4 regions of the Brucella sp. BE17 genome follow, and region 4 is predicted to be linked to each of the others. Evidence: predicted binding sites of a transcription regulator. Region 4 holds the regulator's gene; each other region holds the start of a gene.

Region 1 (7,318 bases), on a different replicon from region 4:
CCTTTTGACGCGCTTTATTCCCCGCCGTTTTCGTTCAAAAGAAATCGAAATCCCCGTTGTGCGCCTGCATGGAACGATCATGCCCGGCGGCTCGTCGCTGCGCCCAACACTCTCGCTGGAAAGCGCGGCAGCAGTTCTGGAAAAGGCCTTTGCTGACAACGAAGCGCCCGCTGTGGCAATCTCGATCAACTCGCCCGGCGGCTCGCCGGTGCAATCGCGGCTGATCTATCGCCGCATTCGCGATCTGGCTGACGAAAAGCAGAAGAAAGTCTATGTCTTTGCCGAGGATGTCGCAGCATCGGGTGGCTATATGATTGCGGTTGCAGGCGACGAAATCATTGCCGATCCCTCATCCATTGTCGGCTCCATTGGCGTGGTGTCTTCCTCGTTCGGCTTTACCGGACTGCTCAAAAAGATTGGCGTCGAGCGCCGCGTCTACACGGCTGGCGAAAACAAAGCCACGCTTGATCCGTTTCAGCCGGAAAAGTTGGAAGATGTTGAACGTCTCAAATCGCTGCAACTGGAAATCCACCAGACTTTTATCGACATGGTAAAGGCGCGGCGCGGCGCAAAGCTTGCAGATGATGCCGATCTTTTTACCGGCCTGTTCTGGACCGGCATAAAGGCAAAGGAACTCGGCCTCATCGACGCGCTTGGCGACATGCGCAGTTTTCTACGCAAGTCCTATGGCGACAAGGTCAAGCTCAAGCTGATCGAGCCCAAGCGCGGTCTGCTTGGACGCAAGGCACCGGGAATTGGCATTGGATTGAGCGCTGATCCGGCCGCCATCGCAGCGCATCTTGGCGACGGGCTTTTATCGGTTGCCGAAGAAAAAGCACTCTGGGGTCGCTACGGGCTTTGAGTTCCTTTGTTAATCCATGATATAGTGCCATAATTATAAGAGGCGGTTATTTCGCCATTACGAGAGTCTGAGGATTACAGCCATGCCACAGATCATCTTCCTGCTGCTGATCATTGCTGCTGCGTGGTACGGCTACCGCTCGTTCAAGCGCGAGGCCACACGTGTTACGCAGCGCGTACGCCAGGCGGAAAAGGAAGCGCAGAACCGCGCAAATGGCACCCTGGTGCAGGACCCAAAGACGGGCGAATACCGCGTTAAAAACGACTAGCCCGCCCCTCGCATGTTTGCCGCATCCCTGAAGAATAAACCCGTCAGCCGCCTAGCGCCCGCCAAGATCAATCTGGCGCTGCATGTGACGGGTCGCCGTGACGACGGCTATCATCTGCTTGACATGATGGTGGTGTTTGCAGCCCATGGCGACCATATCACCATTAAAGCGTCCGAAAATGACAGCTTCACTGTCAGCGGCGCTTTTGCCAGAACCATTCCGCTCGACACCACAAATCTGGTGCTCAAAGCCCGTGATGTCTTGCGTGCGAATTTCGGGCGTGAACTGCCGCCTGTTGCGATCCATCTTGAAAAGAACCTTCCGATCGCCTCCGGCATTGGCGGCGGATCGAGCGATGCTGCGGCAACGCTTTTGGCGCTGGCAGAGTTCTGGCAGCTTGAGGTGGGTATCAATACGCTCGCACAGATCGGTCTAACACTCGGTGCCGACCTGCCCATGTGCCTGCATGGAACGGCTTTTGACACATCACTCGCCGTGCGCGGCATCGGCGATGTACTCGCGCCGGTTCATCTGCCATCGCTGCCACTGCTGCTTGTCAATGACGGCACAGCTTTATCGACACCTTCAGTATTCAGTGCGCTCAAAAACCGCGATAATGCCCCGCTCGCATCCGTACCCGCAACCGATACGGCGACATTGTGCCAATGGCTTGCATCGACCCGCAACGATCTTCTGCCCGCAGCACTTTCGCTTGCGCCACAAATTGCGCTTAATATGGAGCTGTTGCGTGAAAACAATGCGCTTTACGCACAGATGTCGGGTTCCGGGGCGACGTGTTTCGGCATTTTCGCCGATGATGAAAAAGCCGCCCGTGCTGCCACAGCCATTCATGCGCGGCATCCCGGGTGGTTCGTGATGCAAACGCGCTCTAACCCAGTAGCGCAACCGGCAAAACCACCGGTTTGAGTTTGGACGGCAGAGCATCGAAAGACACACCTGCCTCAATAAACGGGTGCAGCGCATCAAGCCGCACCAGAAGCCCGGCATCGAGTGTTGCGACCGATCCAAAGAGTTTCTTTAACAGCCCTTGATCCTCAGGCCTTGAAAATCGTGCAGCACCCGTGTGCTCCCGTATATAATCGCGCACTGGCTCTTCCCAGCCCGGTTCAAGGGTCGCGCCAGGGCACAGTAGCAAAACCCATGGTGTCCTTATCTCTCGAAGGGCTACCATAATCTCGGCGCTGCGATAAAGCGTGCAGCCCGCCCCTTCCGCGACAAGGCGCGTATCATCGCCGGACCCGCCATCGACTACCACCACGCGGCGCAGCAGACCTTCCACCACCGCAGGCACGAGGAAGGCTAGCGTGTGCGCCAGCGGCTTTTCGGAATTGAGCGTTGGAATGACCACGGTGAGCATCCGCCACGCATAGCGCATAAAACGCGCCCGGCAAAGCACGATACAAAAATGTTCTTGTTTTGTTCTGATTTTTAGGCTAGGAATAGATTCATCGAAATACCTGGACCAAGCCGACCGGACGGAACCGCATCCGGGCACCATACGTTTAAAACAAGACTATAATCGCAAGTTGCGCAGGGAAGCGACAATGGCAATTATTCAGCAGGCGGATATCATTGCTCGGGCTGACCGGGCTGCCTTTGGCGCGGGTCGTGCCGATCATGCCAATGCGTTGATCGGCGAGACGGGCCTGCGCATTGATCACGGGCGGCGGCATGGGCGTGGCGCGGGCATTAATCCGGCTGGACGCTTCGAGCCGGTGGCACGCGAAGCGTTTGACGACGGCTGGGCAACGCTTGAAGATCTACCTGCCTTCAAGACCGATGTGCAGGTGGAAAAACCGCGCACCATCATCACACGCAACGAGTCGCCTGACATCAGCTTCGACCGTTCCATCAATCCCTATCGCGGCTGCGAGCATGGCTGCATCTATTGCTTTGCGCGACCCAGCCACAGCTATATGGGGCTTTCGGCGGGGCTTGATTTCGAAGCGAGGCTGTTTGCCAAACCCGATGCGGCACGTCTTTTGGAACGCGAATTGGCCAAGCCCGGCTATCAGGCAAAAACCATTGCCATCGGCACAAATACCGATCCCTACCAGCCTATCGAGAAGAAATGGCGCATCATGCGCGAGATTCTCGAAGTACTGGAAGCGGCCAATCATCCGGTCGGCATCGTTACCAAATCGGCGCTTGTGGTGCGTGACATCGATATTCTAAGCCGCATGGCCGAGAAGGGGCTGGCCAAGGTCGCTTTGTCGGTAACGACGCTCGACGCCAATCTGGCGCGAACCATGGAGCCACGCGCCTCCACGCCAACGCTGCGGCTTCAGGCAATCCGCAAACTCAACGATGCTGGCATTCCGGCTAATGTCATGATGGGACCGGTCATTCCTGGCATCAACGATCACGAGATCGAGCGCATTCTGGATGCAGCATACGCGCAAGGCGCGCGTGAAGCAGGCTATGTACTACTTCGCCTGCCGCTGGAAGTGGCACCCTTGTTCAAGGACTGGCTACTGCGCAATTATCCCGATCGTTATCGCCACGTCATGTCGCTGGTACGCTCCATGCGCGATGGCAAGGATTATGATGCCGAATGGGGCAAGCGCATGCGCGGCACCGGGCCTTATGCCTGGCAGATCGGTCGCCGCTTCGAAATCGCCGCGCGTAAGCTGGGCATCAACACGCAGCGCAAACGCCTGCGCACCGATCTTTTCACGCCGGTTGAGAAAGGCGGCAAGCAGCTTTCCCTGTTTTAGAAAGCATCCCGAAAAGGGTGGAACCTTAGGCCACGAAAACAGTTCTTATCCGAACGCGTTGCTGCACAAACGGCTTTGCCCGTCCTACGAAACCACTTTTAACAGTTTACCGCCTGTATCCCCTGAGCAGGCGAAGAGGCCCTGCTTTCGCACCCCATCCTCTTGGCAGGGTCTTGCGGAGAATCAGAAGCAATGCGAGCATCGCCGCTCCATGAAACGCATCGCTTCTGATTCTCTCTCTCTTTTCGACATGCCGCTGCTTCCCGATTTTTCGGAAGAAACACGGCTTTTATCGCGTGGCCTCAAACATGTTGTCGGTATCGATGAAGCCGGTCGCGGCCCTCTGGCAGGACCGGTGGTCGCCGCAGCCGTTGTGCTTAACGCCAATGATCTGCCGCAGAGGTTGGATGATTCCAAACGCCTCAATGCAGCAAAACGTGAGACACTTTACGAAATCGTGCTCGCCAAGGCCATTTGTGTGTCGATTGCCAGCGTCAGTGCACGCAGAATCGATGCAACAGATATCCGCAAGGCGGCACTCGAAGCCATGCGGCTTGCTTGTAAGGGCCTGACGTTTACGCCCTGCCATGCACTGATTGACGGTCGCGATGTGCCACCAGACCTTGCCTGCCCCGGCTCGGCACTTGTGAAGGGCGATCAGCGCTCAGTGTCAATTGCCGCCGCATCCATCCTCGCCAAGGTGACGCGTGACCGCATGATGATCCGGGCTGGCCAAGTGCATGACAGCTACGGGCTTGAACTCCATGCCGGTTACGGCACGGCAAAACACCGCGCGGCCATCGAGGCAGACGGCCCTATTCCCGGCATTCACCGCTACACATTTTCACCCATCAAGGGCCGCTTTCACGCGGGCTGATCGCCCTGAAAAGACTGAACAAAGCGCGGCTGACACTTTTCCTTTTCGCCAAACAAAAACGCCGCCCTTTTGGGGCGGCGTCTGCAAATCGAATGAGAACAAGCTCAGTTCAGGTTGGACTTCACCTGTGTAAGTGCATCCTTGAACAGCTTGCCTGCCACAGCAGGATCGACCTTATCGGCAACGATCTTGCTGGCAGCTGCAATTGCCAGATCAACTGCGGAGCTGCGCACCGCATTGACCGCATCCACTTCAGCGGTTGCGATTTTCTGCTCAGCCAATTTGTTGCGACGCTCGACATACTCGTCAGTCGCACGCTTGGCGTCTTCAAGCAGCGCCTTGGCTTCGCGTTCGGCAGCAGCGACGATGTCGCCAGCTTCCTTCTCGGCTTCCTTGCGCTTGCGATGATATTCCGCCAGCAACTGCTGCGCTTCTTCGCGCAGTGTACGGGCTTCTTCCAGTTCCTTCTTGATATTGTCAGCGCGCTCGTCGAGCGACTTGCCAATCATTGCCGGAACCTTCAGATAGGCGAGAAGTGCGAGAAATATGATGAGGCCAACGAGAGCCCAGAATGTAGAATCCATTGTGCTCTCCTCAGGCGTTAGCGCCCTTGACGGCGGCTGTAACAGCGGCCTTATCGGCTTTGCTGCCCAAAAGCTGCTCGACGATGCCAGCAGTGGTTTCCTCTGCAATAGCACCAACGTCGCTCATGGCCTTGGCCTTGATGGTCGCAATGCGCTCTTCGGCTTCTTTCAGCTTTTTGTCGAGCGCTGCTTCGGCAACGCCACGTTCAGCGTCGGCTTCTGCCTTGCCTTTTTCGCGTGCAGCTTCGGCAATTGAAGCGGCCTTGGAGCGTGCTTCAGCCAGTTCCTGCTCGTATGCGATAATGGCGCTGTCAGCATCCTGCTTGAGACGGGCTGCCTGATCGAGATCCTGAGCGATACGGTCACGACGGCTTTCGATCACGCCGCCAATGCGCGGCAGAACCACCCGCGCCATAAACAGATAAAAAAGACCAAACGTGATGGCAAGCCACAGAAGCTGCGAGGCATAATGATTGGAATCGAACGGCGGGAATACGATATCTTGCTTCGCCTCCCGGGCAATTCCGGTCTCGGTGTGCACAGCATCATGTTCGCCAGCGGGCGCCGGCTGCGATTCAGTGGCGGTTTGGGCAAACGCCGTGGACACGAACATCCAGTTTTCCCCTTGGTTTATGCATGATCCCGCAAGGCTCAAACCCCGCTTAGGAAACGATCATGCAACTCAGACGTCTAATGCAAGAACCGGCCGCGTATGCAGCATTGAGGCTGCTTCGCGGCAGGTCTTATTCTGCAACCGTCGATTAAACGGCGAAGAGGAGCAGAAGCGCGATGAGCAGCGAGAAGATGCCCAGAGCTTCCGTCACGGCGAAGCCGAACACCAGACGGCCAAACTGGCTGTCAGCGGCGGACGGGTTGCGCAGTGCGCCGGAGAGATAGCTACCGAAAATATTGCCGAGGCCGAGAGCCGTACCGGCCATACCGAAACAGGCGAGACCGGCGCCGATGTACTTTGCTGCTTCCGCTTCCATGTTAAGCTCCTTCTGGATTGATAAATAAGCGCGGATTTCAGTTCTGGCGGTCGCCCGCCGGTTAGAACTCAGTGTCCCGGATGCACAGCGTCGTTGATGTACATGCAGGTGAGAACGGTAAACACGTAAGCCTGAAGAAAGGCCACGAGGAATTCGAGTGCGGTGATCGCAACCGTCATGATGAGCGGCAGGACGGCGCCGCCAATGCCGATGGGCCCGAGAGCAGCCAGCGACACGACGAAGCCCGCAAAAACCTTGAGCGTGATGTGGCCAGCCAGCATATTCGCAAAAAGACGAACGGAGAGGCTGATCGGACGCGACAGGAACGAGATGATTTCAATGGCAACAACCAGCGGCACAATGATAGCCGGCACGCCGCTTGGTACGAAGAGCTTTAGAAAGCCAAAACCATGCTTGAAGAAACCATAGACGATAACCGTACCGATAACGAGACAAGAAAGTGCAAAGGTCACGATGATCTGGCTGGTGATCGTATAGAAATAGGGGAACAGGCCTAGGAAATTGGCAACCAGCACGAAAATGAACAGCGAGAAGACGAAGGGGAAAAACTTCATACCCTTCGAGCCGGCTGAATCACGTAAGCTGGACGCCACGAATTCATAGGCCATTTCCGAAACCGACTGAAGGCGCGTCGGGATCATACCGCGACCCGAAGAGGTCAGGTATAGAAAGCCCGAAGCGACCACCACGGTTGCGACCATGAAGGCCGAGACGTTGGTGAACGAAAAGTCGACGCCGCCAACATCGATGGGAATCCACCGGTTGATATGGAACTGATGGATCGGATCGTTGGCCACCTTAACCTCGTCTGTCGTTCCTGCCCGCAGGCGTTTCAGTCTCGGGCAGAATCCCGCCCATTCACATACACTTGAACGAACTTTACCGTAAAGCCCGCCAAGCCTTATTTCCCGTCATTCTTTTCCGCGCTAGTCTTAATGCTGCCTTGATCAGCAACATACCCTGCGGAACGAAGTACATT
Region 2 (7,318 bases), 120 kb from region 4:
TTTCAATCCTTTGTAACAGAGCGCGCAAATGCGCGATGGATGTTACAGAAATATATAGCATCGGTGGATGGCGCGGGACGTGCCTTCGATATACGCGTTCCGGTTTTTCGCGCAGATGGAGGCCGATGGCGAACGGCGCGTATCTATTCCAGGCTTGGTTCCGGCGATATTACGTCTAATCTGGCGACGGGCGGAAGCAGCCATGATGCAATTCCTTTTCTTGGTGCAATTTACGGCGAAGAAAAAGCAAGGCATCTTGTTGAGCAGTTGGAGCGCGCTGCGCGGCAGATCGCCGAATGCCTGCAAAGCCATTACCCCTTCATCATAGATGCTCTTGGCTGTGATTTCGGCATTGTTGAGGGCCGAGCCTATTTGTTCGAGGTCAATTCTTATCCCGGTATCAAGGGGTGTCTTGAAAGTGCGACCAATCACAAGGCAGCTTACACTAAGACGATATCGCGGTCATTGCGCAAGGATGGTGAGGGGCTGCCGATCAATTCTGTTAGCTACCTGAGTGCGTTTGAGCCGGAACTGCCATTGCCAAGGGTTCGGGGTGTTGCGAAAACGCAAGTGCCGGTTGCCGTGGAAGCTGAGACCGCTGCAAATCAGGCACTCTTGCGAAAGGTCATGGCAGGCGGTGAAAATGATTTCTCGCGATCACCATTCCTCAGGCGGGGAATAGGCAACCCCGCTTACGCATTGATCAGAAAAGAGGCTCGCCGCCGCGGCTACAAGAGCAGGATCGTCAACAGTACACATCTGGAAATTCTCGGCGATGAAGGCGTTGTGGCGGTATTCTCTCCCAACTCGCCGAACTTATCCTGCGTATCACGCGAAGTGGCATCGAGCAAAAAGCTCACCAAGGTGATTTTGCGTGAGGCAGGCTTGCCGACCCCGCTGGGAAGCACTTTCAGCAATTATGATGCCGCATTGAAATATCTGCTGCAAAGGGATCGGCCACAGGTGGTCAAGCCCATCCGTGGATATGGTGGCATTGGGGTTACAACGAATGTCAGCACAGAAGAACAATTTCAAAAAGCCTGGGAGAGGGCGGCACGTGGCAAAAGAAGGGTTTTGGTCGAAGACTTCTTCAAGGGCGATGAGCTACGGCTGATCGTTCTTGGCGGCGAGACCGTTGCCGCGGTTTGCCGCATGCCTGCTTACGCCGTCGGCGATGGTGTTCATTCCGTTGCAAAACTGGTGGAACTAAAGAACGAGCGGCGTAAAGCCAATCCGTTGATGCGCCTTTATCCCATCCGCCAATTTGACTATCTCGAAAATGAGCTGGAGTTAGGGCTCGATTTTGTTCCGAGAGATGGTCAGTTTATACGCCTTTCTACCGTTTCCAATGTCGGGCTTGGCGGTGAGGCCGTCAGTCTGGTGGATGTCTTGCATCCTTCTTTCCTTGATCTTGCACGAAGAGCATTTGATGCTTTGCCGGGTGCGACTCAATTGGGACTCGACGTGATTGCCAAGGGTTTTGGAGCTGATGCATTTGAAGACAATGCAACAATCATCGAAGTGAACAGCGATCCGGCCATAGGGACGCCCTGCTTTGCAGCTTACGGCCCGCCTGCATCGCAGATCGCTGTCAGGCTGCTTGATTATGTCGAGAAACGAAAAGAGCGCCGCGAAGACAGTTTACCGGCAGAATCTGTCATAAAACCTGCACGCCTGCTTGAGGAAAGTGTCAACGGCGGGAGCCATGCCGATCATCCACGCACGCAAACGCATGTGTTACGCGACGCTGCCAAGCGGGGCGGTTTTGATGTGCGAACGCTATCCAGCGATATGACAGTTGTATCGCGAGGTGAAAAGCGATGTCTATTTTGGCTGGGCATGTCTGATAGAACGCCCACGGCTGCCCGGCGTGCGAGCAGGGACGCTGCATGGAACAGCCGTCTTATGCAACAAGCGAGTCTGCCGGTTCCCGAGCATAAGTCATTTGCGACGCATGGCATCGAGCAGGGCTGGCACTTTGCGCGTGAAACTGGGGCGCCTGTGTTGGTGCGCCCAACCCAGAACCCCGGCAACTCCGCGACTCGTCACATTATTCGCGCCCGATCTGAGTTTGAAATTGCATGGAATGCGGCTATTGCCGAAGGCGCGCAAGGCGTGACCGTAGAGCGGCTTTATTCGGGCAAAATATTCAGGCTTTTTGTGATAGAAAACCGTCTGGTTGCGGTTGCAAATCGTTCTGCCCAGAGCAGTTCGGGCGATGACGTGGCTTGGAACGCGCAAGCATCGCATGTGGGAGAGACGCAATCGAGCGATGTGACTGAACTCGTGCATCCTGCATGGGCCGATATCGCCGTTCGTGCCCGGAAGGCAATTTTTAATCCTTTCCATGCCGGTATCGATATTGTCGCTGAAGATATAGCAAGTGCGCCTGAACAACAGAGATGGGTTGTCAGTGGTACCAAAGTGAATCCGGATTTCAGCTTGCATCATTCTCCTTCCGCTGGGATCGGGCGTGATGTTGCTGGCGCTCTTCTCGAAAGCCTGTTCGACTGATGCGTATCATTCGAGTTATCAAGAAAAAAATACGCTGGCATTTCATCGATATTCTTGCCCGTCTAGGCATAGGGGATAAGAAAATATTGAAGCAGGGTCGCCGCCCTGCTTATGGCAAGGCGTCGCCTAAACTGATGGCAGTGCCGCTTGGAGATGATCCTTTTGATCCGCATGATGCCCTGCACGGTTCATATGGTTCTCCATCACAAAGTGTAGAGGTTCCATACGCTGTTTGGGCGGAGACTGACGAAGCCGCGGAGTGTCTGCGTTATTATCCTGCAGGTTTAAGCGATGGAGCCAATCCAACGGCGCTCCTGTATATTCCTGGAGATGTGATCCTGCGTACTGCAAGAGGTGTACGCCTGGTCGGAAAATCCTATGCGCAGAAGACCCCGAACCAGTTGCTCGAGCTTATGAACACGTGGGCCTTTGACGCCGGTGTTCCGGCGATCTATATGGGGCGGCCGGGGATTTTTGGTTCATCGGGCGATCATGAGAAACGCCGACAGCCCTACGAAATCGATCTGATGAACGTTGCTCTCGATCGCATCAAGCAGCGTCACCAGATTGAAAATTTTATCGTTGTGGGTCAATCCGGCGGTGGTCAGATCGCCGCGGCCTTATTAAACCGGCGTAACGATATAATTGCCGCCGTCATGACCGCGGCGCTTTTGAGCGTTCATGACACAGTTCGGCGCTGGCGGCGCACAAGGCCTGTCCCTGGCGGAGCCGTTTATCCCGTCGCATCTCTTTATGATCCGTCGCTCGAAGTGGAACGGATTTCCCGCAATCCAAAACCGCAGATTTTCATCATTTCAGATCCCCGCGACAGCGTAATTTCCCTTCAATCCCAGATACGATATTTGAAAAAACTCCAAATGGAGGGATTGGCACCCAGGCATATTTTCGCTCATGCAGAAGCGCCCAGGCACCATAATCTTGGTGCTCATGGTCGAAAAGCTGCAGCTCTTTTGGCAAAAGGGACAGATGAGATTACAATCAGGAAATCGCTGATCGATATGGATATGCTCGTGCTTGAGGGTGCGAGCAGAGTTGAGCCTTTCAAGGGTGCAGACCGGTCGCCGGTGAACGCGACGCGTCGGGTGGACGTGGCGGATGTGAGATAAGAAGGAAACGGTGGCCGAGAAAAGTGAGGTCGAATATCCGTTTTTTTCGAAATGGAGCAAGGGCGTCCAAGATAAAAAATCTTTAAATATGGCAAGCGCGTAACACTCAACAAGAGGGTTATGATTGAACCATATGCGGCGATGGCTGGAAAGAGTAGGTTCACAAGTTTTGATGCGTTGTCTTTTCTTATGTTTATGGGGGCTTTGGGCTGTTGCTTTTGCAACTTCATCTACACAGGCCGCATCCTGTATCGAGCAGAAAAGCCGTGCATTGAACAGGCTTGAGAGAGTCCATGTTTACAAAGGCATCCGTGTTTTCTGGACCGAACTACCACCGCGATCCGGCGCTGATCATCGTCTGCCCAAGCAATCTGCTGTCGACCTTAATCATAGTGGCATACCGGATTTGATTGAGAATATTGCAATTCAGGCCGATGCCGCGCGACGCGCTTATATTGCGGCTGGCTTTCCCGATCCTCTTGATGCGCCAAGATATCAAGGTGTTGAGTTCATCGACATCAACATTTTGAAGATGAAGTATAATGGGCTTGCGTATGACGCTGCGCTTGTCTATCCGGATGCACCAGAGCGCGGATTGGCTTGTACGCTTAGAATTGACATCTCTAACCAACTTGAAACCGGCTTGCGCGGACCTGTGGACAAACGCGTACAACCTGTCTTCACGAAGCACTGGTTCGTTGTCGGCCACGAGATGTTTCATCTGTTTCAATATGGGCTTACGCAATTCAAGCGTTCATGGATCAATGAGCCCACGGCTAAGTGGGCCGAATACGCCCTCCGAAGAGGCGGTCTCTATGAAAATAAATTGCCGCACTATTCGCTCCCAAGTTCATCGCGCGAGCTGAAATCGGATTTGATCGAGGCCCCGACGAGAAATACTGCTAATTTGTTCTGGAGCGCGCTTATCAAAAGTTGCAGAAATCCCTTTGCTTCACACATTTTGCCAAAAAGTATGCTTGAGGAAACGTATACTGATGGTCAACTCATCTTCAAGGATGGTCTTTGGGACGGGGTAGGGTTTATTCTGGCCGTTTATCAGGCGTTGCAGGATGAAGATATAATGCTTTCATCTGTTCATAGCTTGAACCCTTCCGATTGGCCTGAGCGATATCAAATCTCCCCTGAGCATGACGAGCGCTTGGTGAAAGTAATAAAAGACGTTGTTCGTAATTGCGGCGTAAATAGCGATGAAGTTAATTTATTCTTAGATGTAAAATAATCGTCTCGCTGCCATTTCGGCCCGTCTCCCTTCTGCTTACCATCACTAAGAATGCCAATGATGATGCGAGCATATGCGGGAAACTTTGCAACAATAGGGTGATGTCGCCTGTTTTATTTTCACGGGTCGTGTGCCCGAAAACACATCGGCCCATCACCTGCTTTCAGAGTAAAAAGCCCGTTGCCTGCCTTGGAATTTGCATCCGCGTAAGTTCAATTGCATGGTGTAGACATGCCTTCTAAGCGCTCACATTTTTGTATCGGCATTTGTTGATTAGAGCATAATCCGACCGGAGTGAAACGAGGATCGATAAGATTATGCTTACAATAAAAGACGTTGGAGCGCGGATCTGATTCAATCAGATCGAAACGCACTCTAACGGAAAGCCGAAGGGATGTTGCATGCGCTTTACCAAGAAACGGGCTTGTTGACGAACAAACCATGAACATGTACGCTGCCGCCTATGGTGAAAAAGAGCCTTCAAGACAAATTGGCCATCCTCTCGGATGCGGCAAAATACGATGCTTCCTGCGCCTCCAGTGGAGGCGAGAAGCGTGACGCCCGCAAGGGCGGAGTTGGATCGTCGGGAGGGACGGGCATTTGCCATGCCTATACCCCGGATGGGCGCTGCATCAGTCTGCTGAAAATTCTTATGACCAATTTCTGCATCTTCGATTGCGCTTATTGTATCAATCGGGTCAGCTCGAATGTGGAACGGGCGCGCTTTTCGGTTGAGGAGGTCGTATCGCTTACGCTCGAGTTCTATCGACGCAACTATATCGAAGGACTGTTTCTGTCTTCGGGGATTATTCGCTCACCCGACCAGACCATGGGCGACATGGTGCGTATCGCACGGACATTGCGGCAAGACCACGGCTTTCGCGGCTATATTCATTTGAAGACCATTCCTGATGCCAGTCCTGACCTGATCCGCGAGGCGGGGCTGTGGGCTGACCGACTATCGATCAATGTCGAGTTGCCGGAGGATGCGAGCGTTCGTAAATTTGCCCCGGAGAAGCGGCCCGAGACAATCCGCGGCGCGATGGCGCAGGTGCGTCTGGAGGGCGAGGCGGCAAAGGATAAAAGCCATACCGGTCGTAATCCGCGTCGGTTCGCGCCTGCTGGGCAAAGCACGCAGATGATTATCGGCGCGGATGGCGCAAACGACGTGACTATCCTTGAAATGTCGACACGGCTTTATACGGGTTACAAGCTTCGTCGGGTTTATTATTCTGCTTTCTCCCCGATCCCAGACGCCTCTTCAGCTTTGCCTCTCATTCGACCGCCGCTTCTGCGTGAACATCGCCTATATCAGGCAGATTGGCTTCTGCGTTTTTATGGTTTCACCGCAGAGGAGATAGCCACCGGTACGAAGACCGGGCATCTCGATCTGGAACTGGACCCGAAACTCGCCTGGGCCTTGCAGCATCGCGGGCTTTTTCCTCTGGATGTGAATCGTGCAAGCCGGGAACTGCTGCTGCGCGTTCCCGGTTTCGGTACACGCACAGTGCATCGTATCATTGTTGCCCGTCGCAACCACAGCTTGCGATACGAAGATTTGGTGCGAATGGGAGGCAACGTGAACAAAGCGCGTCCCTTTATCGTCGTGCAGGGCTGGTCGCCGGGACGACTCATCGATAATGCCGATTTGCGCGCTCGGTTTGCGCCTCCTTCCGAACAATTGCGGCTGTTATGATCTATGCCGTCGATCTACCAGAGCGCGATACCTTTGATGCCTGGCGGGCAATGGCGCGGATTGCCATATCGCATGGTATTGAGCCTGCCGATATAGATTGGAGAGCAGGGGATGGATTGTTCGAGAGGGCGGCTTTACCTACCACACCTGGCGAGCATCAGATCCGTGTGCCGAAGGCGTTTCTGCAACTTGCGCGCTCGGTCATCTGGCATTCAAAGCCGGAACGATTTGCACTGCTTTATCAGGCATTGTGGCGGCTTGATAGAAGCGTAGGGGAGCCTTTGAGCCAGGCCGATCCCCTTGGGCGTCGGTTGCATCTGATGGCAAAATCGGTTGGTCGTGATATTCATAAGATGCATGCTTTCGTACGCTTTCGCGAATTGCCAGAGAGCGGACGACGTCGGCGTTTCGCAGCCTGGTTTGAGCCGGAACACAACATTGTCGAACCCGCCAGCTCTTTTTTCGCAAAGCGTTTTACCGATATGGATTGGGCGATTGCCACGCCACGGCTTACCGCTCGTTTTGAAGATGGCAGACTTAGCTTTCACCCCGGTAGTGCTCGTCCGGATGTGCCGAGCGATGCCACAGAGACGCTTTGGGCTACTTATTTTACCAACATATTCAATCCGGCACGGGTAAAGTTGAATGCAATGCGTTCGGAAATGCCCAAGAAATACTGGAAAAACCTGCCCGAGACACGCTTGATCCCGGACATGCTCCGCGATGCCGAGGCGCGGGTGG
Region 3 (7,318 bases), on a different replicon from region 4:
TGATTTCCATCAATTCCGAAAGGTCAATCGCCGGATTGTCGATCAGCGCCACACAGCCGTCGATGATTTCACCCAGATTATGCGGCGGAATATTGGTGGCCATGCCGACGGCAATACCACCCGAACCATTGACGAGCAGGTTCGGAAAACGCGCCGGCAGAACCACCGGCTCGTGTTCGCGACCGTCGTAATTGTCCTGAAAATCAACCGTATCCTTATCGATATCCGAAAGGAGCGATTCGGTCACCTTTTCCAGACGGCACTCGGTATAGCGCATCGCCGCAGGCGGATCACCATCGATGGAGCCGAAATTGCCCTGCCCGTCCACAAGTGGATCGCGCAAGGAAAAATCCTGCGCCATGCGCACGAGGGCGTCATAGATGGAAGCGTCGCCATGCGGGTGGAATTTACCCATGACCTCACCGACCACACCCGCCGATTTACGGTAAGGGCGGTTATAGGCGAGGTTCATCTCGTTCATGGCATGAAGAATGCGCCGGTGCACGGGCTTGAGACCGTCGCGCACGTCGGGAAGCGCACGGCTCACGATAACGCTCATCGCGTAATCGAGATAGGAACGCTGCATTTCCTCAATAATGGAGATCGGTTCGATACCGCTTGGTCCAATCGGACCATCATGCATGTCACCGGAACCGGGCGGAGGTGTTTGATCTGACACTATTCAGATATCTTTCTCAACAGAATCGATAAAGTCTCTTTATAAAGGAAGACTGCGCAAAACGCCAATTTCAAGACGCTTTCGCCGGGTTAAATACATCATCTGGATCAACACCTTACAAGATATTCACATAAACATTGCGCATCTATCTTGTGACACCGTGCGCTTTGCATCGACCATTGGGCTCATATCGTTTAGTGTCAGGCAATTGAATGAGCATGTAATTCAATTCAAAGGGGCAAGACGAGCATGGGGTACTACGATACGGTTTTTAGCGCCTTCGTGACCCTGCTTGTCACCATCGATCCTCCGGGTCTGGCACCGCTGTTTCTGGCGCTGACGCCGGGCATGGATCGCAATCATCGCGCTCAGGTCGCCTTGCGCGCATCCATTATCAGTCTGGCCGTCATGGTGCTATTTGCCGTTGCCGGAGCGCAGATTCTTGGCATGTTCGGCATTTCAATCGGCGCTTTTCGTGTGGCGGGTGGTCTTTTGCTGTTCTGGATCGCTTTCGAGATGATTTTCGAGAAGCGAACCGAGCGCAAGGAAAAGAGCGCTGAAGTGGCGATCACCAAGGATCATATCCGTAATATCGCAGCCTTCCCGCTCGCCATCCCGTTAATTGCCGGACCGGGAGCGATTTCGGCCATCGTGCTAACGTCGAATTCCTTTCAGGGCCTGGGACCGCGTCTCATGCTGATCGTCGTTATCTTTGTGTGTCTGTTGATCACCTATCTCGTGCTCAGGCTTGCGGAACGCGTTGACCGGTTTCTCGGCGAAACCGGTCGTTCCATCCTGACGCGGCTTCTGGGTGTCATTCTGGCGGCGCTCGCAGTGCAGTTCGTGGCGGATGGTGTGAAGACGCTGGTCGCGTCCTAAACTGTCGGGAGCGCCTTCTTTCCAATCATGGCTTTGCGCCGCGATGAATGTAGATCAATTATTTTTAGATTATAATTAAGTTCAAAAAATCTCATTAATATGTTGTTTTAGTTATCTTTATTAAGATATTTACAAAATCTGTTATTGATGTTTCAACGTCTTCGGAGTTGTCGAGTGTGACGACATTATCTGCCTGATCATCAAATCGGACTTCACGCAAAAGACGCTGTTCGATCTGCTCACGGGTTTCGCGACCACGTGCGGCCAGTCGCTTGGCAAGAACCTCTTGCCGAGCCGTGATCAAAACGACGGCATGCGATGGGTAAAGCCTGCGCACATCAGCGAGAACCCGGCGTGATATATTGGCGATAACAACTTTACCGTTTTCGATTTGCACATCAAGGGACTTGGGCAGGCCATAATGCAATCCATGTGCTTGCCAGTCGAGAGCAAAGGCATCCTCGCCTTGTGCCTTGATAAATCCCGCTTCATCAAGACTGTCATGGTCCTCCGTGCCGGGCATTTGCGGGCGTGTAATGACGCGGCGCACGAAATGAAATCGTACATCATCTGCAAGTTCTGCGCGTGCGGCATCCATCAGCGTATCTTTTCCAGCACCACTGGGGCCGACAACGACAACAAAACAGCCTTTTAGATGGATAGGTTTATCCTGCATCACAACACCCGCTCCACTTCACGCCAAACACCGCGCACGACAGGAATAGTACCGATCAAACGCATGCGCACCAGATCGCAACGCTTTCCCACGGCAATTTTGCCGCAATCTTGCATGCAGACCGCAGAATCGTATCTGGCAAGGCGCGACAAAGATTCAGTATTCCATGATTCTATGACGCGTTTTCGTCCGACCAAATGCCATATACGAAATGAGTGAATATCACTCAGTTGAAAACCGTATTTTCATTATCAACAATGAATGCATATTCAGGAAAATAATGCCCAAATTGACAAAAACCCCGCCGTAGGCGGGGTTCCAGTCAGCACACATATACAAAGTTATGTCGCACACTTCTCGTGCTTTGACGCCAAAGTCGAATTCGATTTTTATAAAGCACGCTGCGTAAACTCTATCGTTGAGACGCGATCTTTGTGCGCTCGAGTGGGCGTGGCGCACCCTATAGGAAATTAGAACGGAATTTCGTCGTCGAGATCGCGGGAGAAGTTTCCGCCACCTGATGAGGATGAAGGCGAAGATGACGGACCCGACGAGCCAAAATCGCCGCTGCCGCCGCCGGAATAATCGGACATCTGGTTGCGATTGTTACCGCCGCCGAACGAACGTCCCTGATCGCCGCTGTCGCCACGGCTGTCGAGCATCTGCAATTCGCCACGGAATTTCTGCAACACGATTTCCGTCGTGTAACGATCATTGCCGTTCTGGTCCTGCCATTTGCGGGTCTGAAGCGCACCCTCGATGTAAACCTTGGCACCCTTCTTCAGATATTGCTCAGCTACCTTGGCCAGATTTTCGTTGAAAATGACCACGCTATGCCACTCGGTACGCTCCTTGCGCTCCCCGGACTGGCGGTCGCGCCAGCTTTCCGATGTCGCGATACGCAGATTGGCAACTGAATCACCTGAATTCAGACGACGAATTTCCGGATCGGCACCAAGATTGCCGACCAGAATAACCTTGTTGACGCTACCAGCCATCGAAAACTTACTCCGGATCTCACATATCGCCCTGTCTCTAACCATTGGTCCAATAAAGGGCGTTTCAAAAATGGACGGACACAAATCTCCGCCATCTAAAGCTCAGTATCTCACCTTACAGGAATGAAGCCAAAAACGCTCAACATGCATGGATGAATTTCATAAATGTCCACAGACGATTTATGTTCGCGTTTTGTTCGAAGCGCAAGCATAAATAAACTTAAATACGCAATTCCATACGAAATGATCGTTTTTCTGCATTCAATAGCCGATGCTGCGCGAAAAGTCAGTCGATTTAGATAAAAGTCAACTCACAGGGAAAAGCCCCGCCGCTCACTGTTTATCTGGCGCGCAGGGCTTAATTTGGAGCTAAGCTCGTATGTTGGCAATAATTCGCCGACACATCTCCCGGAATAAATCGGCGTACCGTCCGCTTCATTCCGCGCATGTTCAGATTTTCAGCAATCGAAGCTTTCACCAACGCCGCGTTATTCCTGACGAAATAGAACGAACGAGATTGCATCCGATTGTGCTTTCATTTTCATGAAAGCCAGACAGTGTGGTCAGGTGGACTCATGCTCCTTGCCTCCTACCGGGTTTTATCGCGTTACTTGGACCTCTTGTCGATATCGCGCCTTCCGTTTGCGACACCTCTCCAAATCCAGCGACAACAGCAGTCTGCGCCTGTCAGGATCCTTAGTCAACGCTCTTGCGTTCACATTTCTTATCGCCTATCAGAAGGCTGGTTGTTCGACCTTTGTTCTAATGCTAGAACAACAAAAAATTCGGATGGCAAAACCTTCTTTCCCAAAGGATTTGCACCATATGAGGGACTGACAGGAGAATTTTCTCCCATAGACGGCTTCCCAGGACATCAAGGCAGGCAGGACGCGAAATGAGCGATCTGAAATTCATTTCCATACGTGGCGCACGCGAGCATAATCTCAAGAATGTCGATCTCGATCTTCCGCGTGACAAGCTGATCGTCATGACAGGGCTTTCCGGTTCAGGGAAATCGTCGCTTGCCTTTGATACGATCTACGCCGAAGGCCAGCGCCGTTATGTGGAGAGCCTTTCGGCCTATGCGCGCCAGTTTCTCGAAATGATGCAGAAGCCGGACGTCGACCAGATCGACGGTCTGTCACCAGCCATTTCCATTGAACAGAAGACCACAAGCCGCAACCCGCGCTCGACGGTCGGAACCGTAACCGAAATCTACGATTATATGCGCCTGCTTTTTGCGCGTGTGGGCGTGCCCTACTCGCCCGCTACGGGACTGCCGATTGAAAGCCAAACAGTCAGCCAGATGGTCGACCGCGTGATAGCGCTTGAAGAAGGCACGCGGCTTTATATCCTCGCACCCATCGTGCGCGGGCGTAAGGGCGAATATAAAAAGGAACTTGCCGAGCTTCAGAAAAAGGGCTTTCAGCGTGTCAAGGTGGATGGCACTTTCTATGAGATTGCCGACGCTCCGGCACTCGACAAAAAATACAAGCACGACATCGATGTGGTTGTGGATCGCGTCGTGGTGCGTGCCGATCTCGCATCGCGCCTCGCCGACAGTCTCGAAACCTGTTTGAGGCTTGCGGACGGGTTGGCGATCGCAGAATTTGCCGACAAACCTTTGCCCGTGAAAGAAACCGCAGAAGGCGGTGCGGCCAACAAATCCGCCAATGAGACGCATGAACGCGTTCTTTTTTCAGAAAAGTTCGCCTGTCCCGTTTCAGGCTTTACCATTCCCGAAATCGAACCGCGTCTGTTTTCGTTCAACAATCCGTTCGGTGCTTGCCCAACCTGCGATGGTCTGGGAACCCAACAGGCCATAGACCCGCATTTGATCGTACCCGATGAAAATGCGACGCTGAAAGATGGAGCCATAGCGCCTTGGGCGCGATCCTCTTCTCCCTATTACAGCCAGACGCTGGAAGCGCTCGGCAAGGCCTATAGCTTTAAGACTGGCAGCCGCTGGGCCGATCTCTCGAACGAAGCACAGCAAGCCATTCTTTACGGCACCAAGGGTCGTGAAATCTCCTTCCAGTATGATGACGGCTTGCGCTCCTATCAGACGACCAAGACTTTCGAGGGCGTTATTCCCAATCTCGAACGCCGCTGGAAAGAGACAGATTCAGCATGGTCGCGCGAGGAAATCGAGCGTTTCATGTCGTCATCGCCCTGCCCTGCCTGTAATGGATATCGCCTTAAGCCGGAATCCCTGGCGGTCAAGATCGGCATGAAACATATTGGCGAAGTCACCGCCATGTCGATCCGCAATGCCGATCAATGGTTTCGCGACATCGATAGCAGTTTCAACGAAAAGCAACGCGAGATCGCAGCCCGTATCTTGAAGGAAATTCGCGAACGCCTGCAATTCCTCAATGATGTCGGGCTCGATTATCTCACACTGGCGCGGAATTCCGGTACGCTGTCGGGTGGGGAAAGCCAACGTATTCGTCTTGCCTCACAAATCGGTTCAGGCCTCACAGGCGTGCTCTATGTGCTCGATGAGCCATCCATTGGCCTACATCAGCGCGACAATGCCCGCCTGCTCGATACACTGCGCCATCTGCGTGATCTCGGCAACACGGTGATCGTGGTCGAACATGACGAAGATGCCATTTTGACCGCCGATTATGTGGTCGATATCGGTCCGGCGGCGGGCGTGCATGGCGGACGGGTTATTGCCGAAGGCACGCCTGACGCTATCATGTCCAACACCAATTCACTGACCGGCAAATATTTGTCCGGCGTGATGGAAGTAGTCGTCCCGTCTGAGCGCCGCAAGATTTCCAAGACAAAGCGTGTCCGGGTGGTTGGCGCACGCGGTAACAATCTAAAAAACGTCTCCGCAGATATTCCTCTCGGCACATTTACGGCGGTGACGGGTGTTTCCGGTGGCGGCAAATCGACTTTCCTGATTGAAACCTTGTTCAAGGCGGCCTCGCGCCGTATTATGGGCTCGCGCGAGCATCCGTCCGAGCATGATCGCATCGAGGGACTAGAATACCTCGACAAGGTCATCGATATCGATCAGTCGCCGATCGGACGTACGCCGCGCTCCAATCCCGCCACTTACACAGGCGCCTTCACACCCATCCGAGACTGGTTTTCTGGCCTGCCGGAAGCTAAGGCGCGTGGTTATCAGCCCGGGCGCTTCTCCTTCAATGTGAAGGGCGGGCGCTGCGAGGCCTGTCAGGGCGATGGTGTCATCAAAATCGAGATGCACTTTTTGCCGGATGTCTATGTCACCTGCGATGTCTGCCATGGCAAGCGTTACAACCGCGAAACGCTTGATGTGCTGTTTAAGGGCAAATCGATTGCCGATGTGCTGGATATGACGGTCGAGGAAGGCGCTGAGTTCTTTTCCGCAGTCCCTGCGGTCCGTGATAAGCTCGAAACACTGGTGAAAGTCGGGCTTGGCTATATCAAGGTTGGCCAGCAGGCGACAACGCTTTCCGGTGGTGAGGCACAGCGCGTGAAACTTGCCAAGGAATTGTCACGCAAAGCGACCGGACGCACGCTTTATATTCTCGACGAACCCACCACGGGGCTGCATTTCCATGACGTAGCAAAACTGCTCGAAGTGCTGCATGAACTGGTCGAGCAAGGCAACACGGTGGTGGTGATCGAGCATAATCTCGAAGTCATCAAGACGGCGGACTGGGTGATCGATCTTGGTCCTGAAGGCGGTGATGGCGGCGGCGAGATTGTTGCAGTCGGACGCCCGGAGGATATCGTCACCGAGCAGCGCTCTTATACCGGGCAGTTTCTCAAGGAATTGCTGGAACGTCGACCGGTGCGCAAGACAGAAGCAGCGGAATAGCATTGCATTCAAAAAGTCGTATTCCAGACGTGAAAAAGCCCGGACAAGCCGGGCTTTAAAACGGTTACTCGGTAAACCGAGATAACCGGTATGCATCTGTCATCGGGCCAAATCAGCTGTTGACCGCTTCTTTCAGGCCTTTGCCAGCCGAGAATTTCGGCACATTGCGGGCCGGAATAGCGACTTCATTGCCCGTCGAAGGATTACGACCAGTCGAAGCTGCACGGTGAGAAACCGAGAAAACACCGAAGCCCGGAAGACGAACT
Region 4 (7,318 bases):
TTTCGAGGGCTTGCTCGACCTTTGCTCTAACAGGCGGAGCTAAAGGTAGGATTGGACGTGGCGGCTCAATCTGTGCAAGGCCGAGCAGATCGGCAATCACATACATGACGCGGAAACTTCCAAAACGCTTGAACAGTTCCCATAAAGGTTGAAAAGCCAGATTGATCCTTTCGGCTTCGGCTCTGTTGGCGGCTTGGGCCGCGCGAGCAAGCGACAGCGCAGGAACAGGCAGAAGCCCTGCAATCACGCTATACCAGCAATCACATCCGGCAAGCAGCGCGTCGGCAGCGCCCCAGTCGCCGCTATAACCAATGGAAAAATCTTCTTTTGTCTCTGAACGGAGCTTTGACAATTCTACTTTGAAAGCATCATTCGCAGGCAGTGGCATTTTGATTGCCTTGATATTTTTAAGCTTTGCCAAGCGAACAATTAGTTCATGAGCGAAGATAAATCTGGTCGTTCCGGGATTGTTGTAGATGCAAAGAGGCAGGGACGTCGCTTCGGCAACGGTCCGAAAATGCTGATACACTTCCTCATCGGTGAGCGGTGTGTATGACACGGGAGCCAGCAGAAGCGCATCCGCTCCGGCCTCTTCAGCATCGCGCGCCAGTATCACAGCTTCATCGGCGCGAAGCGCGCCGACACCCACAATGAGGGGTGTTTTCCCGCCCACGGCATGAACGGCTATCTGAACTGCTTGTTGGCGCTGTGAGCGCGAGAGATAAGCATAGCTGCCAGTGCTGCCCAAAAGACCGACGGAATCCGCTCCCGCCATCTGAATGCGATCCAGAAAACGTGTCAGAATAGCCGCGTCAACATTTCCTGAAACATCAATCGGTGTCAGTGGAAAAGCGGAAAGCCCCTGGAAGAAATCTATACTCATGATCACTACTCGAACTGCATCAGGATAAATCTATAGCATCCATCCCTTGCAATAACTTCAGACGGTCTTTCAAATTATTTCAGAAAGCAAGCGAGCTTACAGGACAGATATCATTCGGCCTGCGCTTCGAGTTCTTCCATGTCTTCGTCGGACAGTCCAAAATGGTGCCCGATCTCATGAATGAGAACATGGGTAATGATGTCGCCCAGCGTCTCCTCGTGCTCGGCCCAGTAATCAATGACGGCACGGCGGAAAAGCGTGATGCGGTTCGGCCCATCACCTGTTTGCATGCTAAACCGTTCACCGATGCCGTGGCCCTCGAAAAGGCCGAGCAGGTCGAAAGGCGTATCCAGTCCCATATCCTCGACGATCTGTTCGTCTGGAAAATCGGATATCTGGATGATGATGTCGCCGCATAGCTGACGAAACTCCTGCGGGAGATGCGCAAGAGCTTCGATCGCAATCGATTCGATTTCGTCCAGTGAGGGAGAAAGACGTGCTGCCCATCCCCCGCTTTGATCTTCTCTGGCCATATGAGCCAATCGTGTCCTATTCAATTGTTCAGGCCACAGATGTTCAAGCCGGTCGTTTTATGCATACCGCTATTAAGCCCAGGGACGCAGTTCGGCGCGTTTGGCCTCGAACACGTCGATGTTGGCAGCCTTTTCCATGGTCAGGCCGATATCGTCGAGACCGTTCAAAAGACAGTGGCGCTTGAATTCGTCGACATCGAAAGAAATCGAGCCGCCATCGGGGCCATGGATCTCCAGAGCGTCCAGATCGACGGTGAGCGTTGCGTTGGCGCCGCGCGAAGCGTCGTCCATCAGCTTGTCTAGATCTTCCTGGCTCACCTTGATGGGCAGGATGCCGTTCTTAAAGCAATTGTTGTAGAAGATATCGGCAAAGGAGGTGGAGATCACGCAGCGGATGCCGAAATCAAGCAGCGCCCACGGCGCGTGTTCGCGCGAAGAGCCACAGCCAAAATTATCGCCGGCAACCAGAATCTGCGCATTGCGATAGGCCGGCTTGTTAAGCACAAAGTCGGGGTTTTCGCTGCCATCCTCATTAAAGCGCATTTCGGCAAAAAGGCCGGTCCCAAGCCCGGTACGCTTGATCGTCTTAAGGTAATCCTTGGGGATGATCATGTCCGTGTCGATATTGACGATCGGCAGAGGGGCCGCAACGCCGGTAAGCTTGGTGAATTTATCCATGTTCTGCGCCTGTCGGTAGAAAAGTTTCAGACTGATTTACATCAGCACTGCGTAGAGTCAACGTTAAGACCCGGTTTCGGGCCCCAAGTGCTGAATAGGTCGCAACCAAACAGAAAAGATAAGCTGGCGAAGGCCGTATTTCAAGCACTCGCATGCTTGCGCTTCATTGTCGTTCGGTGCACAAATCGGCCATGAAGACAATCGCCCGTCCCCGCCGCTCGGTCCTGTTCGTTCCCGCCGTTAATGCTCGCGCTCTGGAAAAGACTCTGACGCTTGATGCCGAGTGCATCATCTATGATCTGGAGGATTCGGTTGCGCCCGAGGCAAAAGCATCGGCGCGTGCAGCACTTGAAGCGCATTTTGCCGCGCACCCTTCAGCCAATTTCGAGCGTATCGTGCGGGTCAATGGTGCCGAGACGCCTTGGGGTAAGGAGGATGTTACCATTGCCGCTGGAATCGGTGCTGACGCCATTCTTCTGCCAAAGGTTGAGCGCCCGCAGGATGTGATCGATGCGGCAAACCGGCTCGATCACCATGACGCTGAGCCAGAAATGGCTATATGGGCGATGATCGAGACGGCGCGCGGTATCCTCAATGCCGACGAGATCGCGACGCTTGGCAATCGTTCAGCGGCACGGCTTGCCGCTTTTGTGGTCGGTTCCAACGATCTCGCACAGCAAACGGGCGTGCGTCTTGATGGGGCGCGCACCTATCTGGTGCCGTGGCTAATGCAGATTCTGCTGGCGGCTCGTGCTGGCGGGCTGACTGTGCTTGACGGAGTCTATAATGATTTCCGCAACGAAACAGGTTTTGCGGATGAATGCGCACAAGGAGCCGCGATGGGTTTTGACGGCAAAACGCTCATTCATCCAAACCAGATCGGCGCTGCTAACCGCGCCTTCTCGCCCGATGAGGGAGAGGTTGCGCATGCCCGCGCGGTGGTCGCGGCGTTCGCGCTGGCCGAAAATGCCGATAAGGGCGTGATTTCGCTTGAGGGAAAGATGGTCGAACGGCTGCATCTTTCCATGGCCGAACGCCTGCTTGCCAGAGCGGGCTTCTAGGCCGGATTTAAGAAAGGACAGACCATGAAACTCTATCGCTTTATAACCGGGCCGGACGATTCCGCTTTTTGCCACCGCGTGACGGCAGCGCTTAACAAGGGCTGGCAACTTTATGGCTCGCCAACCTATGCTTTCAACGCGGCAACCGGCGTCATGCAATGCGGACAGCCAGTCGTGAAGGAAGTGGATGGTGTCGATTACACATCTGACATCAAGCTTGGTGAATATTAGAGCACGGAGTAAATCTGGTCTGATCTGAGCTCTCGGTTTGCGTCTCTCTATTCGCCCAGAGCTTCTGATATGTTGTTTGCAATCTGGATCACGGCCTACCGGGGTGTGCATTGCACTTTGGAATGCCGTGTAACGCGGAGATCATGTCCGCGCCAAGGAAATCCATGAAGAGCTCCTGCGTTTCTGGAACACGGTCTTTGCAGACAACTGGCACGCCAATATCAAAACGTCGATTGCCTTGCAGGGCGCATTTTGTTCTGAATTGTTCCCGGCCAGAATTCGCTATAGCGGCCTGTCTCTGGTTCAGCAGATTGGTCCGATCCTGGGCGGCGGCGTTTCACCACTTATCGCGACGACGCTCCCGGCGGAATATTCAGACACTGTCATGCCCACTGTTCTTTACATGGTGCTGATGGCAATTGTCTCAGCCGTCTGTGCGTTCGCGTTACGACCGCCAAAAACAGCCTAACCCTTCCAAAGTACCTTCCGCTGTCATGACGGAAGGTCCCCGGATTAGCCGATCATGAACGTTGCTGCAAACCCGCTCACCGGTGCAACGCGCTTTAATGTCAGTAGCGACGGATCAACCCGATGAGTTTTCCCTGTACGCGAACCCGATCCGGTCCGAAAATACGCGTCTCATAAGCGGGATTGGCAGCTTCAAGAGCAATCGAAGCGCCCTTGCGGCGGAAGCGCTTTAGCGTTGCTTCCTCATCATCGACGAGGGCCACAATAATTTCGCCGGGGCTAGCCGTCTCGCCACGCCGGATGATGACGGTGTCACCGTCAAAAATACCAGCTTCAACCATCGAATCGCCTCGCACTTCAAGCGCGTAATGCTCTCCCGCCCCCAGCATTTCCGGCGGAAGGCTCAGTGAATGTGTCTGGTTCTGGATGGCGGAAATCGGTACGCCTGCCGCGATGCGACCCATAACGGGCACGGAAACGGTGGCAGAAACGGCATCATTGGTGGTGACGGACGCGGGGCGCGCCGCCTGCTGTGCTGCAGGCGCTTTGCCGAGGCTGCCTTCGATGACGCTTGGCGAAAATTTTCTTTGACTGTTCAGCCCCGGCGCGATCGAATCCGGTAGGCGCAGCACTTCCAACGCGCGCGCCCGGTTGGGTAGCCGGCGGATAAAACCGCGTTCTTCAAGTGCTGTAATCAGCCGATGAATGCCCGACTTGGAAGCGAGATCCAACGCTTCCTTCATTTCGTCGAAAGAAGGGGGAATGCCGGTTTCTTTCAGACGCTCATGAATGAACAGCAAAAGTTCATGCTGTTTGCGGGTCAACATTGGCGACACCCTCCGGCCTAGAACAGATAAGAGAAAAACAAAACCAGAACGAACACTATATGTTCCAGTCTTGTTCTGCAATGGTTTTTAAATAATTAATGTTCAGGCGAAGACGGGTATGCTTGGCGAATTATCGCGAAATGATCACAACATGAGGATGCGGCATGGCTCGCCATTGGCAGTCGCAGTTGCGTTTTCGTCCCGGATTAAAAGCGCGTCGGAGTTGACCAGTGCCGAGAGCATGGAAGAATCTTGCAGCGAATAAGGTGTCGCAACAAGCGTGCCGTCGCCTCGTGTTTCGATTGTCGCGCGTACAAAATCGCGGCGATGATCGTTGGCGGCCATTGGCTGTCCAAGAATGGCGGGCCGGATATCGGTGTCCAGGTTTGTACCGCCCAGCTTTGCGACCAGTGGACGCAGAAAGACGAGGCTGCACACGAGGCTGGAAACAGGATTGCCCGGCAGGCCGATCACATGCACGGTTTTGCTTCCGACTATTTTGCGACCATACATCAGCGGCTTGCCTGGGCGCATGGCAATTTTCCAGAAGTCGAGATCTACGCCGCAATTGCGCAAGGCGACATGGATAAAATCGCGGTCGCCAACCGAGGCGCCACCAACTGTCACCAGCACATCGATGCCGCTCTCCAGCGCCTGCGCGATGGCCGCTTCGATTTTTGCAGGATTATCGGGGATGATGCCCAGATCCTGAGACATGCCACCCGCACGGCGAATGATTTCTGCAACGCCGAGACTGTTGGACGCGACGATCTGGTCAGGTCCCGGCGCGGTGCCTGGAGGGACGAGTTCGTCACCTGTGGCGAGAATGGCAATGCGGGGCCTGCGAAAGACATCCAAGGCTGCATTGCCGCTTGCCGCAGCCAGCGACAGCGCTGCTGCATCCAACTCGCGTCCCGCCTCGAGAACCGTTTTGTCCGGCGCAAAATCCAGCCCAGCGCGGCGAATATGGCGACCTTTGTCGATACCCTCCAATATTGTCAGTTGGTCACCTTTACGGTCTGTATGTTCCTGAATGACGATCGTGTCGGCATTGTCGGGCAGGGGGGCGCCAGTAAAGATGCGAACGGCTTCGCCGGGTCGCAAACTGCCGTTAAAGCGTTTTCCGGCAGCGGATTCGCCAATCACTTTCAGAGGCAGCGGATAAGTGATGTCTGCGGGCGCAATCAGCGCATAGCCATCCATTGCCGAGCAATCGAAGGGCGGCTGCATGAGCTGCGCTTGAACCGGGTGGGCAACAATGCGACCGCCGGCTTCGCTCAATGAAACGGTTTCATATCCATCGGTATTGGCTGAATGCAGGATGCGTTGCAATGCTTGCTCAACAGGGAGAAGGGCCATGACGCTTCCTTTCAAATTATTTGCCGGATTTCTGTCAGGCTTTCCAGTCGCCTGATTTGCCGCCGGTCTTTTCCAGAACCCGGATATTGCCTATTTCCATGAGACGGTCCACGGCCTTGGCCATATCATAAATGGTGAGGCAGGTGACAGAAACTGCGGTCAACGCCTCCATCTCTACACCGGTTCGGCCCTTTAGTTTTGCGGTTGCGCGCACGCGAAGGCCGGGCAGGGTATCATCGGGTTCGATCTCGACCGATACCTTGGTCAGCATCAAAGGGTGACAGAGCGGAATAAGATCGGCGGTTTTTTTCGCGGCCATGATTCCAGCCAGACGTGCTGTGCCGATCACATCGCCCTTGGCGGCGTCCCCGGCCAGAATAAGTGCCAGCGTCTCTTTACGCATGCGCACACATCCTTCGGCAACGGCCTGACGCTCCGTCTCATCCTTGGCACCGACATCCACCATATGGGCGGCACCCGTAAGATCAAGATGCGTTAACTCGCGGGTTTTTGACGGCATGATTTCAAGCCTTGCCTGTCAGGAGTTCACGGGTTGCAGTTTCCACGTCGTCCTTACGCATCAGACTTTCGCCGATCAGGAAGGTGCCAATGCCGGACTTTTGTAGCCGCAAGCAATCGTTATGGGTGAAAATACCGCTTTCACCCACCAGGACGCGGTCGTCGTGCACCATCTTCGACAAACGTTCCGAGACAGCGAGATCGACTTCGAAATTGCGCAGATTGCGGTTGTTGACGCCGAGCAGACGCGAGGAAAGTTTTAGCGCGCGTTCCATTTCCTCTTCGTCATGCACTTCGATAAGGGCGTCCATGCCAAGCTCAAATGCGGTCTCTTCCAATGCCTTCGCGAGATCGTCATCGACGCTTGCCATAATGATCAGGATGCAATCGGCCCCCCAGCTACGGGCCTCATAGACCTGATAGGTGTCGAATAGAAAATCCTTGCGCAGTGCCGGTAGAGTGCAAGCCTCACGCGCCTGCGCCAAAAACTCAGGCGCGCCCTGAAAGGAAGGCGCATCGGTCAAAACCGAAAGACAGGCGGCGCCGCCTTTTTCATAGGCTTTCGCAAGCGCAGGGGGGGCGAAATCAGGCCGGATCAGACCCTTCGAAGGGCTGGCTTTCTTGATTTCGGCAATAAGAGCGAACTCTCCGGCGCAGCGCCTTGCTTCCAGCGACTTGAGAAATCCGCGTGGTGCCGACTGATCCGCAATGTGGGCTTTCAGGTCGTCGAGTGTATGGCGCGTCTTGGCGCTCGCTATT

The links. Region 4 encodes LexA, which represses DNA repair genes until DNA is damaged. Its sites were predicted from a motif close to TGTTCNNNNTGTGTTCNG; they were not measured.
Positions count from the first base shown of each region.
Region 1: AAIB41_RS00635 (PA0069 family radical SAM protein) is a predicted target of LexA. The motif match lies at 2,558-2,575, and genes of this name have one in related genera.
Region 2: AAIB41_RS13240 (putative DNA modification/repair radical SAM protein) is a predicted target of LexA. The motif match lies at 5,312-5,329, and genes of this name have one in related genera.
Region 3: AAIB41_RS03395 (single-stranded DNA-binding protein) is a predicted target of LexA. The motif match lies at 3,416-3,433, and genes of this name have one in related genera.

Region 1 covers NZ_CP154467.1:128,880-136,197, reverse strand. Annotated here, with positions in the region: gene AAIB41_RS00655 (S49 family peptidase) at 1-862, shown strand, start outside; gene AAIB41_RS00650 (hypothetical protein) at 945-1,130, shown strand; gene AAIB41_RS00645 (4-(cytidine 5'-diphospho)-2-C-methyl-D-erythritol kinase) at 1,143-2,057, shown strand; gene AAIB41_RS00640 (glycosyltransferase family 2 protein) at 2,020-2,508, opposite strand; gene AAIB41_RS00635 (PA0069 family radical SAM protein) at 2,696-3,868, shown strand; gene AAIB41_RS00630 (ribonuclease HII) at 4,080-4,745, shown strand; gene AAIB41_RS00625 (F0F1 ATP synthase subunit B) at 4,850-5,329, opposite strand; gene AAIB41_RS00620 (F0F1 ATP synthase subunit B) at 5,340-5,942, opposite strand; gene AAIB41_RS00615 (F0F1 ATP synthase subunit C) at 6,091-6,318, opposite strand; gene AAIB41_RS00610 (F0F1 ATP synthase subunit A) at 6,387-7,136, opposite strand; gene AAIB41_RS00605 (AtpZ/AtpI family protein) at 7,241-7,318, opposite strand, start outside.
Region 2 covers NZ_CP154468.1:394,846-402,163, forward strand. Annotated here, with positions in the region: gene AAIB41_RS13225 (YheC/YheD family protein) at 1-2,514, shown strand, start outside; gene AAIB41_RS13230 (alpha/beta fold hydrolase) at 2,514-3,641, shown strand; gene AAIB41_RS13235 (hypothetical protein) at 3,775-4,881, shown strand; gene AAIB41_RS13240 (putative DNA modification/repair radical SAM protein) at 5,348-6,577, shown strand; gene AAIB41_RS13245 (UdgX family uracil-DNA binding protein) at 6,574-7,318, shown strand, end outside.
Region 3 covers NZ_CP154467.1:695,778-703,095, reverse strand. Annotated here, with positions in the region: gene gyrA (DNA gyrase subunit A) at 1-643, opposite strand, end outside; gene AAIB41_RS03405 (MarC family protein) at 929-1,558, shown strand; gene phnN (phosphonate metabolism protein/1,5-bisphosphokinase (PRPP-forming) PhnN) at 1,653-2,234, opposite strand; gene AAIB41_RS03395 (single-stranded DNA-binding protein) at 2,705-3,232, opposite strand; partial or broken gene AAIB41_RS03390 (hypothetical protein) at 3,808-4,069, shown strand; gene uvrA (excinuclease ABC subunit UvrA) at 4,128-7,052, shown strand; gene AAIB41_RS03380 (HU family DNA-binding protein) at 7,165-7,318, opposite strand, start outside.
Region 4 covers NZ_CP154468.1:277,560-284,877, forward strand. Annotated here, with positions in the region: gene AAIB41_RS12750 (dihydrodipicolinate synthase family protein) at 1-883, opposite strand, end outside; gene AAIB41_RS12755 (metallopeptidase family protein) at 994-1,416, opposite strand; gene leuD (3-isopropylmalate dehydratase small subunit) at 1,489-2,094, opposite strand; gene AAIB41_RS12765 (CoA ester lyase) at 2,286-3,155, shown strand; gene AAIB41_RS12770 (DUF1737 domain-containing protein) at 3,180-3,386, shown strand; gene lexA (transcriptional repressor LexA) at 3,956-4,681, opposite strand; gene glp (gephyrin-like molybdotransferase Glp) at 4,826-6,040, opposite strand; gene moaC (cyclic pyranopterin monophosphate synthase MoaC) at 6,075-6,560, opposite strand; gene trpC (indole-3-glycerol phosphate synthase TrpC) at 6,565-7,318, opposite strand, start outside.